DNA from 4 places in the Streptomyces sp. NPDC025651 genome. Region 1 is predicted to be linked to each of the others. Evidence: riboswitches for the same ligand, from Rfam matches in the RefSeq annotation. Region 1 holds a riboswitch; each other region holds the start of a gene.
What was found. A riboswitch is a leader RNA that binds a small molecule or an ion and turns the genes downstream of it on or off. The one in region 1 is predicted to bind cyclic di-AMP.
Positions count from the first base shown of each region.

Region 2: linked by a shared signal. The riboswitch ahead of ACZ4D5_RS12255 (M23 family metallopeptidase) and the one ahead of ACZ4D5_RS18005 (C40 family peptidase) in region 1 are both predicted to bind cyclic di-AMP.
Region 3: linked by a shared signal. The riboswitch ahead of ACZ4D5_RS39460 (M23 family metallopeptidase) and the one ahead of ACZ4D5_RS18005 (C40 family peptidase) in region 1 are both predicted to bind cyclic di-AMP.
Region 4: linked by a shared signal. The riboswitch ahead of ACZ4D5_RS13445 (C40 family peptidase) and the one ahead of ACZ4D5_RS18005 (C40 family peptidase) in region 1 are both predicted to bind cyclic di-AMP.

Region 1 is NZ_JBVHLZ010000004.1:354,454-358,654, forward strand. It holds gene ACZ4D5_RS17995 (C40 family peptidase) at 1-658, opposite strand, end outside; gene ACZ4D5_RS18000 (hypothetical protein) at 1,003-1,356, shown strand; gene ACZ4D5_RS18005 (C40 family peptidase) at 1,461-2,669, opposite strand; cyclic di-AMP (ydaO/yuaA leader) riboswitch at 2,677-2,839, opposite strand; gene ACZ4D5_RS18010 (ATP-dependent DNA helicase) at 3,107-4,201, shown strand, end outside.
Region 2 is NZ_JBVHLZ010000002.1:920,992-925,192, reverse strand. It holds gene ACZ4D5_RS12260 (aldo/keto reductase) at 1-425, opposite strand, end outside; gene ACZ4D5_RS12255 (M23 family metallopeptidase) at 567-1,640, opposite strand; cyclic di-AMP (ydaO/yuaA leader) riboswitch at 1,652-1,799, opposite strand; gene ACZ4D5_RS12250 (PP2C family protein-serine/threonine phosphatase) at 2,021-3,241, opposite strand; tRNA gene ACZ4D5_RS12245 (tRNA-Met) at 3,372-3,445, opposite strand; gene ACZ4D5_RS12240 (alginate lyase family protein) at 3,492-4,201, opposite strand, start outside.
Region 3 is NZ_JBVHLZ010000017.1:46,294-50,494, reverse strand. It holds gene ACZ4D5_RS39470 (HPr family phosphocarrier protein) at 1-103, shown strand, start outside; gene ACZ4D5_RS39465 (GntR family transcriptional regulator) at 287-1,009, opposite strand; gene ACZ4D5_RS39460 (M23 family metallopeptidase) at 1,236-2,039, opposite strand; cyclic di-AMP (ydaO/yuaA leader) riboswitch at 2,052-2,214, opposite strand; gene ACZ4D5_RS39455 (M16 family metallopeptidase) at 2,411-3,796, opposite strand; gene ACZ4D5_RS39450 (M16 family metallopeptidase) at 3,793-4,201, opposite strand, start outside.
Region 4 is NZ_JBVHLZ010000003.1:259,444-263,644, forward strand. It holds gene ACZ4D5_RS13430 (GNAT family N-acetyltransferase) at 1-381, opposite strand, end outside; partial or broken gene ACZ4D5_RS13435 (ATP-dependent Clp protease proteolytic subunit) at 817-1,453, shown strand; gene ACZ4D5_RS13440 (hypothetical protein) at 1,461-1,769, shown strand; cyclic di-AMP (ydaO/yuaA leader) riboswitch at 2,127-2,303, shown strand; gene ACZ4D5_RS13445 (C40 family peptidase) at 2,307-2,780, shown strand; gene ACZ4D5_RS13450 (LysE family translocator) at 2,877-3,494, opposite strand; gene ACZ4D5_RS13455 (LysR family transcriptional regulator) at 3,578-4,201, shown strand, end outside.

The DNA of each region.
Region 1 (4,201 bases):
CTGAACGGGCGGCCCGGTCGCCCTCGTCGTCGGCGATCCTGGCGCGCTGGTCGGCGGTGAGCCGGGACAGCAGCCGCTTCGCCTCGCCGAGCTTGTCGGTGACCGTCTTCTTGTGCTTGCGCAGCTCCGCCTGGCGCGCCGTGAGGGCGGCCAGGCGGTCGTCGGCCTCGCTGTGCAGCTGGTCGATCGAGCGGAGCTGCTTTCGTACGCCGCTGACGGCCGCGGCCTGGCGGCTGCCGGCGCGGTCGGCGAGCGCGGCGCGGTCCAGGAACTGCTCGGGGTCGGAGGAGAGCGCGAGTTGCACGGAGGGGTCGATGCCGCCCGCCCGGTACTGCGCCGCCGCGTACGAACCCAGGCAGTTGCGGGCGGAGTTGAGCTTCTCCGTCTTGCGGGCCGCCTCGTCACGCAGTTTCCTGAGCGACTTCTCGGCCTTCTCCGCCTTCTCCTCCGCGCCGTTGTACTTCTCGGTGGCTATCTCCGCCTCGTGGTAGAGCGCGTCGACCTTGGACTTCACCTCGGCGGGGCTGAGCCGCGGTTCCGCGTGTCCCGTGCCGTCGAAGGCGGTCGCCGACGCGGCTCCCGCGAGGGCCAGGGTGGCGGCGGTGCGGGCGGTGCTCCCGCTGAGCGAGCGCTGTCTGGGCTTGCGGTGCGCTGCCACGAATCGGGCTCCTTACGTGTCCGGCGGCGGCCCGCACAGGGGGAGCGGGCCGCCGCCGGGTTTCTCGGCGGTGGTGGCCGACTGCCGTCCTGGGCGGGACGACGGTGGGGAGCCGGTCACCTGCTGGAGGACGCTAAACCTGACCGTCACGGGTTGGTGACGGATTGTGCGCAACTGGCAGAAGTGGGCGGAAAAGTGACCGTGTCCGACCGTGTCGATCATGAGGTGATGTCCTCTTCCTGCGCATCGGTGACCGATGGGGCGTTTGTGGCACGCCTGCCCGCGGAGTGGTGGTACGGGGGTCCCTGCCGTGGCCCCGAGCGCCCCGGCTAGGCTCCGGCCTCATGGACGTACTCATCCATCTCTTCGTCGGCCTGCACATCATCGGCATCGCCTCGCTCCTGGGCGGCTTCCTGACCCAGATGAAGCAGATGGGTCAGGGCGCGGCCCGCTTCGGCCCGGCGATGCTGCACGGCGCGTTGGTCATGCTCGTCACCGGTGTGGCCCTGGTGGGCCTCAACCAGGCGGACGGCAACACGGTCAACAACCTCAAGATCGGCATCAAGATGGCCGTGCTGATCGTGATCCTCGCGCTGGTCTATGTGAAGCGCGACGAGGAGAAGGTCGACAAGGGCCTGTTCGGCGCGGTCGGCCTGCTGACCACGGCGAACATCTTCATCGCGGTGCTGTGGACCTGAGTTCTCCGTGAACCCGAGTGCGCCGCGGACCTGAGTTCTCCGCCTCTACGCGCGTGTGGCCCGCATCCTCCGGGGGATGCGGGCCACACGCGCGTAGAGGGTGCTTACGCGGGACGCACCACGCTGTGGATCGGCATGTAGTAGATCGACTCGACGCGGACGTTCGCGCCCGGCTTCGGGGCGTGGATCATCTTGCCGTTGCCGATGTAGATGCCCACGTGACTGATGTCGTCGTAGAAGAACACCAGGTCGCCCGGCTGGGCATCGGCGGTCTTCACGGTCGTGCCGACCTTCACCTGGTCCCACGTCGTGCGCGGCAGCGAGATCCCGGCGGCCTTCCACGCGTCCTGGGTGAGCCCGGAGCAGTCGTAGGAGTCGGGCCCGGTGGCGCCCCAGACGTACGGCTTGCCGATCTGGGCCTCCGCGAAGTCGATGACCTTCGCGGCCTTGGCGGCGTAACTGCTGTCCGTGCTCCCGGAGCCCGATCCCGATCCCGATCCGGAGCCGGTGTCGGAACCCGAACCCGATCCGGTGCCCGAGTCCTGGCCGTCCTCCTGCTCCTTCTCCTTCTGGGCCGCCTCCTCCGCCTTGCGCTTGCGCTCCGCCTCGGCGGCCTGCTTGCGGGCCAGCTCCTCGGCCTTGCGCTTGGCCTCCTGCTCCTTCTTCCGCTCGATCGCCGCGAGCCGGGCCTTCTCCTCGGCGGTCAGCTCCGAAAGCAGCTCACGGGCCTCGCCCAGCTTCTTCTGGACGGTCTGCTTGCTCGTCCTGAGGTCGTCCCGCGAGTCGCTCAGCGTCTTGAGGCTCTTCGCCGCCTTCGTACGCTGCTTCGACGCCGACACCTGCTGCGCCTGGTAGTCGTCGACGGCCTTCTTCTGGCGCTCGGTGAGCCGGTCCGACAGGTGGTTCTGGTCGAAGTAGCCCTGCGGGTCGTCGGCGAGCATCATCGTGGCCGTGTCGGAGACGGCGCCGGTGCGGTACTGCGCGGCGGCGAAGGAGCCGAGCTCCTGGCGCGCCTCGTTCAGCTTGTCGGTGCGCTTGGCCACGTCGTCGAGCAGGCGGTCGACCTTCTTGCGCTGCTTGTCGGTGCGTTCCTTGGCCGAGTTGTACTTCTGGGTGGCCACGCCCGCCTGGTGGTAGAGGTCGTCGACCTTCTTCTGGACCTCTTCGAGGCTGGGCTTCGTCGGTGCGGAGGGCGCGGCCTGCGCGCTCTGCGACAGGAGGGCCACGGAGGTGAGGGCCGCCGTCGTGATACCGATGGCGGGGGTCGTGCGTATTCCGGCTGCCCGGGTCCGCGGCTTGCGGTGCGACGCCAAGGAGGCGACTCCTTCCGTAGACCGCCTACCGGGTTAGCTGTCGGGTTCGGGCGGGTGGTCCGGAAGGTTGCCCTACAGCCCCGTACTTCGTGCTTCGTACGGGACCGATTCACCCCAAGGTCTTGGTGGGTCCCCGGCTCCGAACATGTCGGACTCGGCGGAGGCCACCCGTTCCCGGCGGGGTTCGCCGGTGGGGGACGAGCGGCCCGCCGGGCACGCTAGCCAACTCGTGTGGTCCGTGTGAAGGTTGATGTTCGATATGCCCGATACATTTTCGTGACGTTACGAGGCCCTTGACGCGGCCGCGCCGGACGGATGCGGAGTGTGACCGTCCGGGGGCGGGGCGTAGGCGGGGCGTAGGCGGGGCGTCGCTCCCAGGGGAAGGTGGCCGGAACCCGGGGCGGGTTGTCAGTGGGGCCGCCTAGACTCGGGAGGCGATGAGCAGCCTCTTTGATGACAGCTTCCTGGCGGACCTGCAGCCCTCACGGGCCGCGGACGAAGAGCCCCCGCCGCCGCCCGAGGACAGCGCTCCGGAGCCCATTCCGGACGACTTGTTCGACGGGAAGTTCGACGCGCCCCTGTCCCGGGACACGCACTACCGCGACGGCGCCCCGCGCCCGGTCATCGACCCGGCCACGCTCCTCGACGGGCTGAACGAGAACCAGCGCGCGGCCGTCGTGCACGCCGGTTCCCCGCTGCTCATCGTCGCCGGCGCGGGCTCCGGCAAGACCCGCGTGCTCACCCACCGCATCGCGCACCTCCTCGCCGAGCGTGGTGTGCACCCCGGCCAGATCCTCGCGATCACCTTCACGAACAAGGCCGCGGGCGAGATGAAGGAGCGCGTCGAGCAGCTCGTGGGCCCGCGGGCGAACGCGATGTGGGTCTCGACCTTCCACAGCGCCTGCGTCCGCATCCTGCGCCGCGAGTACAAGAAGCTGGGCTTCACCTCCTCCTTCTCGATCTACGACGCCGCGGACTCCAAGCGCCTGATGGCCCTGGTCTGCCGCGACCTGGACCTCGACCCGAAGAAGTTCCCGCCGAAGTCCTTCAGCGCCAAGATCTCGAACCTGAAGAACGAGCTGATCGACGAGGAGGACTTCGCGGGCCAGGCCGCCGACGGCTTCGAGAAGACCCTCGCCCAGGCCTACGCGATGTACCAGTCCCGCCTCCGCGAGGCGAACGCCCTGGACTTCGACGACCTGATCATGACGACGGTCCACCTCCTGCGCGCCTTCCCGGACGTCGCCGAGCACTACCGCCGCCGCTTCCGGCACGTCATGGTCGACGAGTACCAGGACACCAACCACGCCCAGTACGCCCTGGTGCGCGAGCTGGTCGGCCCCTCCGGAGGCGAGGGGGACGACCCGGCCGAGCTGTGCGTCGTGGGTGACGCGGACCAGTCGATCTACGCCTTCCGCGGCGCCACCATCCGCAACATCCTCCAGTTCGAGGAGGACTACACCGACGCGACGACGATCCTCCTGGAGCAGAACTACCGCTCCACGCAGACGATCCTGAGCGCCGCGAACGCG
Region 2 (4,201 bases), on a different contig from region 1:
TCGTCGAGCGCCCCGATGATCTCCTCGACAGGCACCGACGGGTCGTCGTAGTGCGTGTAGTAGAGGTCGATGTAGTCGGTGCCGAGGCGCCGCAGGGACGCGTCCGCGGCGCCCTTGATGGTGCTCACGGAGAGGCCCTTGTACTCGGGGAGGGCGCCGACCTTCGTCGCGACGACGACGTCGGAGCGGTTGCCGCGCTCGGCCAGCCACTCGCCGATGAGGGTCTCGGACTCGCCGCCCTTGTTGCCCTCCACCCAGAACGAGTAGGCGTCGGCGGTGTCGATGAAGTTGCCGCCCGCCGCGGTGTAGGCGTCGAGCACGGCGAAGGACGCCGCGCGGTCGGCGGTCCAGCCGAAGACGTTGCCGCCGAGGGAGAGGGGGAAGACCTCGAGGTCGGATGAGCCAAGTGTGCGAAGAGACGTCATACGTTCCTCAACACGCTTACCGGAAGCGGCATTCCGTAAAGGCGGCGGCCTGGGCACGCAGCCCCGTCCTGCGGACACGCCGGACCGGCAGCCCTGGCGTCGGGGGGTCGCCGCCAGGACCGCCGGAGTTCCTGGGGTGCGTCAGGGGTTGAGGCCCTTGCTCTGCAGCCAGCCGAGGGGGTCGATGCCGGTGCCGTCGGGCGTGTGGACCTCCAGGTGGAGGTGCGGCCCGGTGACGTTGCCGGTCGCGCCGACGCGTCCGATGACCTCGCCCGTGGTGACCTTCTGGCCGGCGCTGACGTTCAGCGAGGACTGGTGGCAGTACCAGATCTCCGTGCCGTCCTCGAGCTCCAGGACGGTGCGGTAGCCGTAGGCCCCGGCCCAGCCCGCCTCCTTGACGGTGCCGGTGTGCACGGCCTTGAGCGGGGTGCCGGTGGGCGCGGCGAAGTCCAGGCCGGTGTGGTGGCCGGAGGACCACATGGATCCGGCGTCGCCGAAGTGCGAGGTGAGGGTGTACGAGGAGGTGGGGATGGCGTAGCTCTTGGCGAGCTTGGCCAGGCGCTCGGCCTCGGCCTTGGCCTTCCTGGCCTCCTCTTCCTTCTTCTTCTTGGCGGCGGCCTTGGCCTCCGCCTCCTTCTCCGCGGCCTTCTGCTGTGCGGCGGCCTCTTCGGCGGCCTTCTTGACGGCGGCGTCCTCGGCCGCGGTCTGCACGGCGGCGTCCGCCTGGTTCTGCTGGTTCTCGGCCTGCTGCATGATGCGGGCGCGCAGTGCCTCGCCCGCGTCGGTGGTGCCCTGTTCGGCGTCGGTGGTGCTGACGCCGGCGGCGGTGAGGGGGGCAGCGGCGGCCGCGGTGGTCGTGGTGTCCGACGCGTCGTCGTCGGATATCAAAGAGCCCACGCCCGGAAGGGACTTGGCCTCGGGCAGCGAGTCGGTGACGGTGCCCAGGTCGGGCATCGATATGGAGACCGGCGGCTTGCCGCCCTGCGCGGTGGCGATGCCGCCCGCGCCGACGGCGGCGATGACGCCCACGCCGAGGACGGTGGAGCTGCGGGCGAGTCCGCCGCCGCTCTTCTTGTGCACACGGTGCCTGCCGCGGACGGGACGGATGGACTCCTCGGTGGGGTTCCACTCCTCGAAGGGTGCCTCGTCGTACGAACCGAAGTCGTCGTCATTCGGCACGTACACGGCTCGGGGGGCAGGCCGGTTGGACGCCACTGGGGCGCACTCCTTTCCTTCCTTCTCGCCTACCGGGTTAGCTGACGGGTTCGGAGCAGGAAGGTCTCCTACGAACATCTGGCACGGATGCACAGATGCCCGATTCACCCCAAGTTGGTGGTTCCCCGGCTCCCTTGCGGGATTAGGCGCGTGCGCACGGAGCCGCCTCGAGTGACGGCTGGGACGACCGCGCTGCGTTATCGAACGTTAATAGACGGCAGGTCGGTATTCCAAGCCGTTCCGGTTGATCGTTAACGCTCTTCGGCCGTACTTACCGGGACACGAGGGTTCGGAACGGGGCGAGTTGACCCCACCCGCACGCACACCGGAGCTTCACATTCTCTTGACAGTACGTCAGTTGTTATGCGGAGGGGTGCTCTTCAGTCACGCGGTGTCACCGGGGGCTCGGGGGCGGGCGTCCCCTCGGAATCGTCGGCGGTCGGCCGCCGCACCGCGAGAAGCGCCATGTCGTCCGTCGCGGCGCCCCCGGTGTGCCGCCGCACCTCCTCCGTGAGCGCGGCGAGCAGCGCGTGCGGCCCTCCGCGCCCCGGGAAGATCCGCCCGCCGAGCCGGGCCGCCGGATCGTAGAACTCCCCCGCCACGTCGCGCGCTTCCGACAGGCCGTCCGTGTACAGGAGCAGCATCGCGCCGGGCGGGAAGTCCGTCTCGTCCGCCCGGTCCGGCCAGGTGCCGAGCTCGCCCATGCCGAGCGGCAGGGCGGGCTCGCTCGCGGAGAGCACGCACAGACGCCCGTCGCCGCGCAGCAGCAGCGGCGCCGGGTGCCCGCGGTTGATCAGCCGTACGACGCCCTCGCCGTGCCGGATCTCGGCGAGGACCGCGGTGGTGAACCCCTCGAAGGCGTCGAGCCCGTCGCGCCGGGTGCCCTCGCGCGCGAGGGCCCGCTCCAGACGCTGCGCCACCGCCTCCAGGGTGGCCTCCTGCTCGGCGGCCTCGCGGAAGGCGCCGATGACGACGGCGACCGCGGCGACCGCGCCCATGCCTTTCCCCCGTACGTCGCCGACGATGAGCCGTACGCCGTGCGGGGTGTCCTGCACCGCGTACAGATCGCCCCCGATGAACGCGTCGGCCTGCGCGGCCTCGTACCGCGCCGCGATGTCGAGCCCGCCGATGCGCGGATCCGGCTCGGGCAGCACGGCGCGCTGGGTGGCCTCGGCGATGGAACGGGCGGTGGCGAGCTTGGCGTTGCCGCGGCGGACGACGCGGTTGATGACGATCGCGAGGGCGGCCACGGTCATCACGGTGATCAGCTCGGTGACGGCCTCGACATGGCTGTTGGCCGATCTGCCGTAGTGCAGGAAGAAGACGGCGGCCGAGGCCGCGACGCCGGTCAGGACGGTGTTGGCCAGCGAGTAGAAGGGGGCGGCGATCAGCGGGGCGGCCGTGAACAGGGGCGCCGCGGTGAAGTCCGGCGGGGTGAACACGTCGAAGACGACGCCGACGATGAGGAGCAGGAAGGGCAGGGATCTGACGAAGGCCCACTCGTGGGTGGCCTCCCGGCTGGTGGCACCGCTGTCGCCGGATCCTCCTCGCTGCCCCACCGCTTGTCTCCCGCCGACTCCGCGCCCATCACCGCGCTCCATCCAGGCTTCCCGCAGCGGGGGAAGGGTGCGACCTGATGTGGGCCGTCCGGGTTACGGGACCGACCGGACGACGGGACCGGGAAAACACCTGAGGCCGGGAAGCTGATGCTTCCCGGCCTCAGGCCTTCAGTAGCGGGGACAGGATTTGAACCTGCGACCTCTGGGTTATGAGCCCAGCGAGCTACCGAGCTGCTCCACCCCGCGTCGGTGAACACAACAGTACGCCATCCGGAGGGGTGCGTCGAACCACTTACGCGTTGCCCGCGTGCGTGAGGGTCTCCCAGGCCACGAAGAGGCCGTCCGTGCCCTCGGGCCGCCGCCGCTCCGTGTACTTCTCGGTCTGCGGCATCTCCAGCTCCAGCCGCCCCCGCAGATGGTTGAGGCCGACCTCCGTGTCGGGCCCCATGTCGCGCTGCACCTTGCCGCCGCACAGCCAGTCCGGGGCCTTGGCGCCCAGCTGGTACGCGGAGTGGAACTCGAAGGCGGCCCGCAGCCGTTCCTGGACCTCCCCGTACAGGTCGACGCCCTGGTGGTGGGCGGTCTCCGCCATGTGGGAGGTGGCGGCGAGCGCGTAACCGGCGTGCTTGAAGTTGCGGCAGGTCTCCTGGGAGAGCCCGTCGGCGAAGGTGTCCTGCCCGAACCAGTAACTCGTCAGCTCGGCGGCGGTGTCGATGCCGCTGCCCTCCGGGGAGACGGGCAGCTTCCCGTCGGACTCCAGGTAGAAGTACGCGGGCACGCGCGTCCTGAAGTGGTGCACGGCCTTCTCGAAGGTGGCGTGGTCGTCGAGGAAGACGGCCATGGCCATGGTGGCGTCGGCCATCACGAGGTCCCAGTTGCCGTTGAAGTCGGCGGAACCGTCCTTGACCTGGGGCAGATAGGCGTTGCGCAACATCCGCTCGAAACGCAGCAGTTGACCGTCGGTCCAGCCGTCGTAGGTGTAGCGCACGGCCTCGGCGGCGC
Region 3 (4,201 bases), on a different contig from region 1:
GGAGATCGTGCTCGCCTCCGACGCCGAGGGTGCGGACGCCGCCCTCGACCGTCTGGCGAAGCTGGTCGCCGAGGGGCTCGAGGAGCTTCCGGAGACGGTCTAGGACACGTTCCTTCTGGGACACGTTCTTCAGCAATACGTCGATGGGGTCACCCGGAATTCCGGGTGACCCCATCGACGTATGTGCGCAAAGAGAAATGCGCGCGCACCAAAGAGACGCGCACCGAAAAGGCGCGCTCCGCAGAAGCGCGTACGGAATTACCTCTCTTTGTATACGGCGCCTCCGTTAATTCCGGAGGCCCGCCGTGTTTACGGGGTGTTGCGAATCCCTCACACGCGCCAGGCCGTCCGGCCGCGCATACGCCTGCGCCCGTGCCTGCACCTGCGTATGGCGCCACCGGTGCGCGGCCGTCGTCCGCTCGGTGTGCGCGGCGGTGAGCGCCCTGGCCCGGTCCGCGTCCCCGCGGGCCACCGCGTCGACGATCGCGGCGTACTCGGACCACGACTCGGCCGGCGCCGTCGGCTGCCGCACGGCGTACAGCCAGGCGATCTTGTGCCGGAGCTGGGTGAGCAGCGCGCTGAGCCCGGGGCTGCCGGACGCCTGGGCGAGCGTGTCGTGGAACCAGCCGCCCAGTGCGCGCAGGTCCTCGCCGTGGCCGCTCCTGCAGCGCTCCCGGCCCAGCCTGACGAGGCCGCGCAGGACCTTGAGGTGCGCGTCGGTGCGGCGCTGCGCGGCGCGGGCCGCGGCGAGCGGTTCGAGCAGCGCCCGTATCTCCAGGAGGTCGGCGGCCTCCTGCTCCGTGGGCTCGGCGACGCACGCGCCCGCGTGCCTGCGCGTGACGACGAACCCCTCGGCTTCCAGGGTGCGCAGGGCCTCGCGCACGGGGACGCGGGAGACGCCGTAGCGGCGCGCGAGGAGCTCCTCGGTGAGCCGGCTGCCCCTTTCATGGACGCCGGAGACAATGTCGTCCCGGATGGCCGTGCATACCGAGTGCGCGGGAATGCGCATGACCGGACCTCCGCCTTAATCCCCGCGAAACGCGGTCGACCGACGCTCTTTCTCGCTTGTTCCGTGACTCTATTGCAGGGCGCCGGAATTTCCGACGGCGGGCCGGAATCCATGGATATCTTTTGGCCAAGGACGGCCGGTCGGGAACAGTGCTCGGGGACACGAAAGCCCCGGCTCTGGGGAGAGCCGGGGCTTTCGGAGGCGTACGGGAGCCGTACGGGAGTCGTCAGACGTTGACGCCGTGCGAGCGCAGGTACGAGACCGGGTCGATGTCCGAGCCGTAGTCCTCGCCGGTGCGGGCCTCGAAGTGGAGGTGGGGGCCACTGGAGTTGCCGGTGGAGCCCGAGAGGCCTATCTGCTGGCCCGGGGTGACCGTCTGGCCGACGGTGACGCTGAGGGACGACATGTGGCCGTACTGGGTGTACGTGCCGTCGTTCATCTTGATGACCACGTTGTTGCCGTAGGCACCGCCCCAGCCGGCCTCGACGACGGTGCCGGAGCCGACCGCGTGGACCGTGGTGCCGGACGCGGCGTGGAAGTCGACGCCGGTGTGGCTGCCGGAGGACCACATGGCGCCGCCGGTCTTGTAGCCCGTGGAGACGTACGAGCCGCTGATCGGCGCGACGTAGGTGTTCAGGCGCTTGCGCTCGGCCTCGCGGGCGGCGCGCTCCTTGGCCTCGCGCTCCTTCTTGGCCTTCGCCTTCGCCTCGGCCTCGGCCTTGCGCTTCTCCTCGGCCGCCTTCTTCTTGGCGGCCTCTTCGGCCTTCTTGGCGGCAGCGGCGTCGTCGGCGGCCTGCTGCTGCGCGGCGGCCTGCGCGTCGATGCTCGCGGCGAGCGAGTCGCCCACGGAGATCGCCTGAGTGAGGCCGGTGTGCTCGATGGCCGCGTCGTCGGCCGCGGCGAACGCCGGACCCGCGAGGCCTCCGATGACGCCGGTGGTGGTGAGCGCGGCGACGCCCGCGGCGTTCGCGGTCGTGCGCGTCAGGCGGCTCGGACGACGGTGCTTCCCGGTGGCACGGGTGAACGCCATGAAGCGGCTGATCCTTTCCTTCCCTCTCGCCTACCGGGTTAGCTGACGGGTTCGGAGCAGGAAGGTCTCCTACGGGTCCCTCGCCTCTCGGCAAGGTGCCCGATTCACCCCAGGGGACATGTGGGTCCCCGGCTCCCCTGGCTCGCGCCGTACGGGGACTCGGCGATGACTGTCCGGTGCCGCGGATGCGGCGTACTGCGTGACGGACAGCCGGACCGACGCTAAGCGGGACATCTGTCAATCGACAAACAGAACTCGGCTTTTGTAGCGCACGCCACACGCCAGACAGGCAACCTCCATATGAATTCGGACATATGGGGACCCCGGCGGCCGAAACGGTCGCCGGGGTCCCTATATGTCCTGACTGTCACTCAGCCCGTGACCACACTCACGTCGCCGATTCCGAGGGCCCTGACGGGCTCCTCGATCTGCGCGGCGTCCCCGACGAGGATCGTCACCAGGTGGTCCTCCGGGAAGGCGCTCACGACTGCCGCGGTGGCCTCCACGGTGCCGGTGGCGGCCAACTGCCGGTACAGCTGCGCCTGGAAGTCGTCCGGGAGGTTCTGCTCGACCTGATCGGCGAGGGTGGCCGCCACGGAGGCCGCCATCTCGTACTTGAGCGGGGCGACGCCCACCAGGTTCTGCACGGCCACGTCGCGCTCGGCGTCCGTGAGGCCCTCGGCGGCGAGGGTGCGCAGGACCTTCCAGAGGTCGTCGAGCGCGGGCCCCGTGGACGCGGTGTCGACCGAGCCGCTGATGGCGAGCATCGCGGCGCCCGTGCCCTCCGGAGTGGAGCGCAGGACCTGGCTGAACGCCCGTACGCCGTAGGTGTATCCCTTCTCCTCGCGCAGGACACGGTCCAGGCGCGAGGTGAGGGTGCCGCCCAGGCAGTACGTGCCGAGGACCTGGGCGGGCCAGACGCGGTCGTGCCGGTCCGCGCCGACGCGGCCGATCAGGAGCTGCGTCTGGACGGCGCCGGGGCGGTCCACGATGACGACGCGGCCGGTGTCGTCGGCGGTCACCGTCGGCACCGGGAGCGGCTCGGCCGTGCCGCCCGTCCAGGTGCCGACGGTGTCCGCGAGGACGGCGTCCAGGTCGGTGCCCGCCAGGTCGCCGACCACGACGAGGGTGGCCGTGGCGGGACGCACGTGCTTCTCGTAGAAGGCCCGCACCGCCGCCGAGTCGATGGCGGCGACCGTCTCCTCGGTGCCCTGGCGCGGGCGCGACATGCGCGAGGTGGCCGGGAACAGCTGCCTGGAGAGCTCCTTGGCCGCGCGGCGCGCCGGGTTGGCGGCCTCGTGCGGGATCTCGTCCAGGCGGTTGCGTACGAGACGCTCGATCTCGCTGTCCGCGAAGGCGGGGGCGCGCAGGGCGTCGGCGAGCAGGCCGAGCGCCTTCGGGAGGCGGGAGACCGGCACTTCGAGGGAGACGCGGACGCCGGGGTGGTCGGCGTGCGCGTCGAGCGTCGCGCCGCAGCGGTCGAGCTCGGCGGCGAACTCCTCGGCGGAGTGCTTGTCCGTGCCCTCGTTGAAGGCCCTCGCCATGATCGTGGCGACGCCGTCGAGGCCCTCGGGTTCGGCGTCCAGGGGCGCTTCGAGGTGGATCTCCACGGCGACGACCTGCTGGCCGGGGCGGTGGCAGCGCAGCACGGTGAGGCCGTTGGGGAGCGCGCCCCGCTCGGGCGCGGGGAAGGCCCACGGCTTGGCCGTGCCCGCCTGTGGCTGGGGATGGAACTGCATCGTCGCGGCCTCGGTCACTTCGCCGCCTCCTCTTCCTCGGCGTCACCGGTGTTCTCGTCGGCGGTCTCGTCGGCGGCGGACACGGGCTCGTACACGAGCACCGCGCGGTTGTCCGGGCGCAGCCGGGCCTTGGCGACCTCCTGGACCTCTTCCGCGGTGACGGCGAGGACGCGCTGGACGGCGGTGAGGGCGAGCTGCGGGTCACCGAACAGGACGGCGTACCGGCACAGTTCGTCGGCGCGGCCCGCGACCGTGCCGAGCCGGTCGAGCCACTCGCGCTCCAACTGTGCCTGGGCGCGCTCCATCTCCTCCGGAGTGGGGCCCTCCGCGGCGAAGCGGGCGAGTTCCTCGTCGACGGCGGCCTCGATGACGGGCACCTCGACGTCGCCGGAGGTCTTCACGTCCAGCCAGCCGAGCGAGGGC
Region 4 (4,201 bases), on a different contig from region 1:
CTCTCTGTCACGGCGCACACGACGGGACCAGGCGGCGACCGTGGCCGGGGCGAGGCCGCGACCGCGGAAGTCCGGGCGGGTCCAGATGCCGGCCTCCGCCGCGTGGGCGTTCCCGGCCGGGGTGTGACAGATCGACACGGGCGCGCCGTCGTGCACGGCCATCGCCCACTCCCCCGCCGCTCCGCAGATCAGCTCCGCCCACTCGCCTGGCTGCCAGGTGCCGGGGCGGGTCAACTGCCGTGCGGCGTCCCGCCCCTGCTCGTCCGAGAGCAGGAGGGGCAGGGGCGCGGCGGGGTCCACGACGAGCGGGTCCGGGAAGGTGGAGCAGGGGCCGCCCTCGACCGAGGCGGGCTCACCGGCCGCCCTCAGGGCGGAGGCCAACCGCACGAGGACGGCCGGGGCCTCACCCGGCGCATACGGCTCCCCTGCGCCCCCGAAGCGTCGTCGCCACCCCCGAAGCCGTCGCCCCCCCGAAGCCGCCCCCACTGTCGCGGCGGTCATCCGGGAGAGCGACGCCCGCCCCCAGCGCCAGCACCCGCGCTCCCGGAGACCAGGGCAGGCCCGCGCGCACCGCGGGGTCGGTCACCGTCCGCACCTCTCCTGCCCCCACCGGCCCCAGTCCGTGGACGACGTCCACTTCGAGGGTGAGGAGCGCCCGTTCATCCCGTTCCGTCGCGTCTCGTCCCATGACCCGAAAAGGGGAACGCGGATCCCGTACGGCCCGACATCACTTTTCCCCACCCCCACGGAACGTACGTCCTGTACATTTTTTACAGAGACCGGACCGCTCCGCGACCGGAAGAAGAGAGGCGTGCCATGAACCGTCCGTCCGCCCGTTACGTCCTGCCCGAGTTCACCGAACGCACCAGCTCGGGGGACGCGGACCCTGGATCCGTACTCCAAGCTCCTCGAAGAGCGGATCGTCTTCCTCGGCACCCCCATCGACAACACCTCGGCGAACGACGTGATGGCCCAGTTCATGCACCTGGAATACCTCGCGCCGGACCGCGACATCTCCCTCTACATCAACTCCCCCGGCGGCTCGTTCACCGCGATGACCGCGATCTACGACACGATGCAGTTCGTCACCTGCGACGTGGAGACGACCTGCCTCGGTCAGGCCGCGTCCACCGCCGCCGTGCTGCTGGCCGCGGGCACCCCCGGCAAACGGTTCGCGCTGCCCGGCGCGCGCGTGCTGATCCATCAGCCCTCCGTCGCCGAGCCGTTCCAGGGTCAGGCCAGCGACCTCGCGATCCAGGCCGACGAGATGCTGCGCAGCCGACGGATGCTGGAGGAGATGCTCGTTCGGCACACGGGGCAGAGCCCCGAGCGGATCACCGCGGACATCGAGCGGGACAAGATCCTCGACGCCCGGGCGGCACTGGAGTACGGGCTCGTGGACCGGATCATCCCGAACCGCAAGACCTCGCTCGCCACGCGCGACCCGAGGTGAGCCCTCGATGCTGCCGCCCGAACTGCCGCCCCTGCCGGCGCTCACCCGCGCCGAGGCCGACCTGATCGACCGCTATCTCGAGGTCGTCGACCTGGTCGGCAGGATCAACCCGGCGCGCGCCGAGCACACCTACCGCGGCCTGCGTGCCGCCCAGGCCCTGGTCGGCAGGGCGACCGCCCTGCGGGACGCGCTCACGCTCATGCACCAGCGGGGCGAGAGCGAGGTGCACACCGCCACGCTCGCCGACGCCCTGCGCGTCCTCGACGGCGAACGGCGCTCCCTGCGGGTCACCGTGCCGCCCCCGCCCGGCAGTTGACCCCGCGCGGAGCGCCCCGCACCCTTCCGCGGAACGTCCCGGACCGCTTCGAAACGGACCAGACGGGCTACCTCGGACGACGTAGCGGGGCGCCCGCCGGCAGGCCCTGGAGAGTTGCGCCAGGTGTGTACAGCACGGACGGAATGGCACATTCCGATGCTGGTCGAGCCGTCGTCGGGCCATGCCTCCGCAACCCGGATTCGTCGGTGTCCACCCGAACGGGTCAGTCGTGAGGAGCCTCACAAAACACCGTTTCGGCTCGGTTTTTTCGCCCTTGTCGGGTCAAGATCCCTTCCGACGACAAGCCCCCGCCACAGCGGCGGGGCGGTCCGGGCGGACGCCGAGTCCTGCCGCCACCCGGATGACCGGTCGACATCGGTGCAACGGCAGGAGTGGAGGACCCAGGCATGACGGGCCCGTCCGGGAAGTCCGGACGACGCCCTTGGGGTGAAGCCGCAGAGCACGACGCGGCCGGGCATCTTCGCCTGCCCGAACCCGACAGGTCATCCTTCACAGGCGGCTGACGAAGGGTTGCGCATGACTGCGCTGAATCATGTTCCGTCGCTGCTCAGCAGGACCGGTGCCGCATCGGTCCTCACGCTCGCCGTCGTGGGCGGCACCGTCGTGGCCCCCGGGCTCGCGTCGGAGGCCGAGGCGGCCACACACGGGACGAAGGCGCTCAAGATCGCGGCGTCCAAGAAGGGCTCCCCGTACCGCTACGGGGCAGCGGGTCCCACCCGGTTCGACTGCTCGGGTCTGACGCTCTACTCCTTCAAGAAGACGGGCAAGAAGCTGCCGCGCACCGCCGCCGCGCAGTACAACAAGACCAAGCACATCTCGAAGTCCCAGCGCACCAAGGGCGACCTGGTGTTCTTCCACTCCGGCCGGAACGTCTACCACGTCGGGATCTACGCGGGTAACAACAAGATCTGGCACGCCCCGAAGACGGGGACCGTGGTGCGTCTGGAGAAGATCTGGTCCAACAGCGTCTGGTACGGCCGGGTCCGCTGACCCCGCCGCAGTCGGTCGGCGCGCTCCTCGCACCGTCAGGTGCCGGTGCCAGGAGCGCGCCGATCGCGGTTTCGGGGAACCGTTCCAGGCCCGGCCTCACACCATCAGGGGCTCGATGAGGAGCACCAGGCCCAGTGCGCCCAGTGCGGTGCCGGTGACGGCCTCGACGGCGCGGGCGGTGCGCGGCCTGCGCAGCCACCGGCCGAGCCGGTCCACGAGCAGCGCCACGACCGGGAACCACAGCAGGGCCAGCGCCACCACGATCGCCGCGAGCAGCAGAGTCCTGGGCATCGCGGGGCTGCCGTCCGGCACGAACTGGGGCAGCACGCTGAGGAAGGTGATCGACGCCTTGGGGTTCAGGGCGTTGGTCAGGAAGCCCTCGCGCAGACCGCCGCCCTGGGCCGCAGGTTCGCCCGCCGATCCGGTGCGCGGCCGCGCCGCCGACCGCAGCGCGCGGGAGGCGAGCACCAGTACGTAGAGGGCGCCGATCAGTTGCAGCGCCCTGAAGAGCGCGGGCACGGCGGCAAGGACCGCGGCGACGCCCGCGACCGCCAGCGCCGTGTGCACCAGGAGCCCGCCCGCGACACCGACCGCGCAGGCCACTCCGGCCCGCCGGGAGACCAGGGCGTTGCGTACGACGACGGTGAAGTCGGCGCCCGGCATGGCGACCATGCCCGCGGCGACGCCGGTGAAGGCGACCAGTTGTGCGTCCATGGGCCCAGCGTGCCCGGCCGAAGCCTTCAGCAGGTATGTGGAATATTCTGGGTCTGCCTTAAGCAGGCGTTCAGGGAGCTTCCATGTACGACCCCACGCGTCTCGCCGCGCTCGTCGCGGTCTCCGAGGCCGGTTCGATCACGCGGGCCGCCGAGCGCCTCGGCTACACCGTGCCCGCGCTCTCCCAGCAACTCGCCAAACTGGAGCGGGAAGCGGGCACCGCGCTTCTCGTACGTCACCACCGCGGGGCCCGGCTGACCGGCGCGGGTGAGCTCCTGGTGGGCCACGCCCGCCGGGTGCTCGACGAGATGGAGCGGGCACGGCACGAACTGGCGCGGCTCGCCGGGCTCTCGGGCGGGCGGCTGCGCGTGGCGACCTTCCCGACGGCGGGCATCCATCTGCTGCCGCCCGTCCTGAGCGCCTTCCGCAGGGCCCACCCCGATGTCGAGCTGACGGTGACGGGACACGAACCGCCCTTCGGTGTCGCGGCCGTGGCGGCGGGCGAGGTCGATCTGGCCCTCACGCACACCTATGAGCCGGCCGACCCGGTGCCGCTGCCCGCCGCCGTGTCGGCCGAGCCGGTCCTGGTCGAGGAGCTGGTCCTGGTGACCCAGCCCGGCCACGCGCTCAGCGGCGCGACCTCCCGGCTGCCGCTCGCCGACCTCGCCGGGCAGCCGCTCATCAGCATGGCTCCGGACCATCCGCCC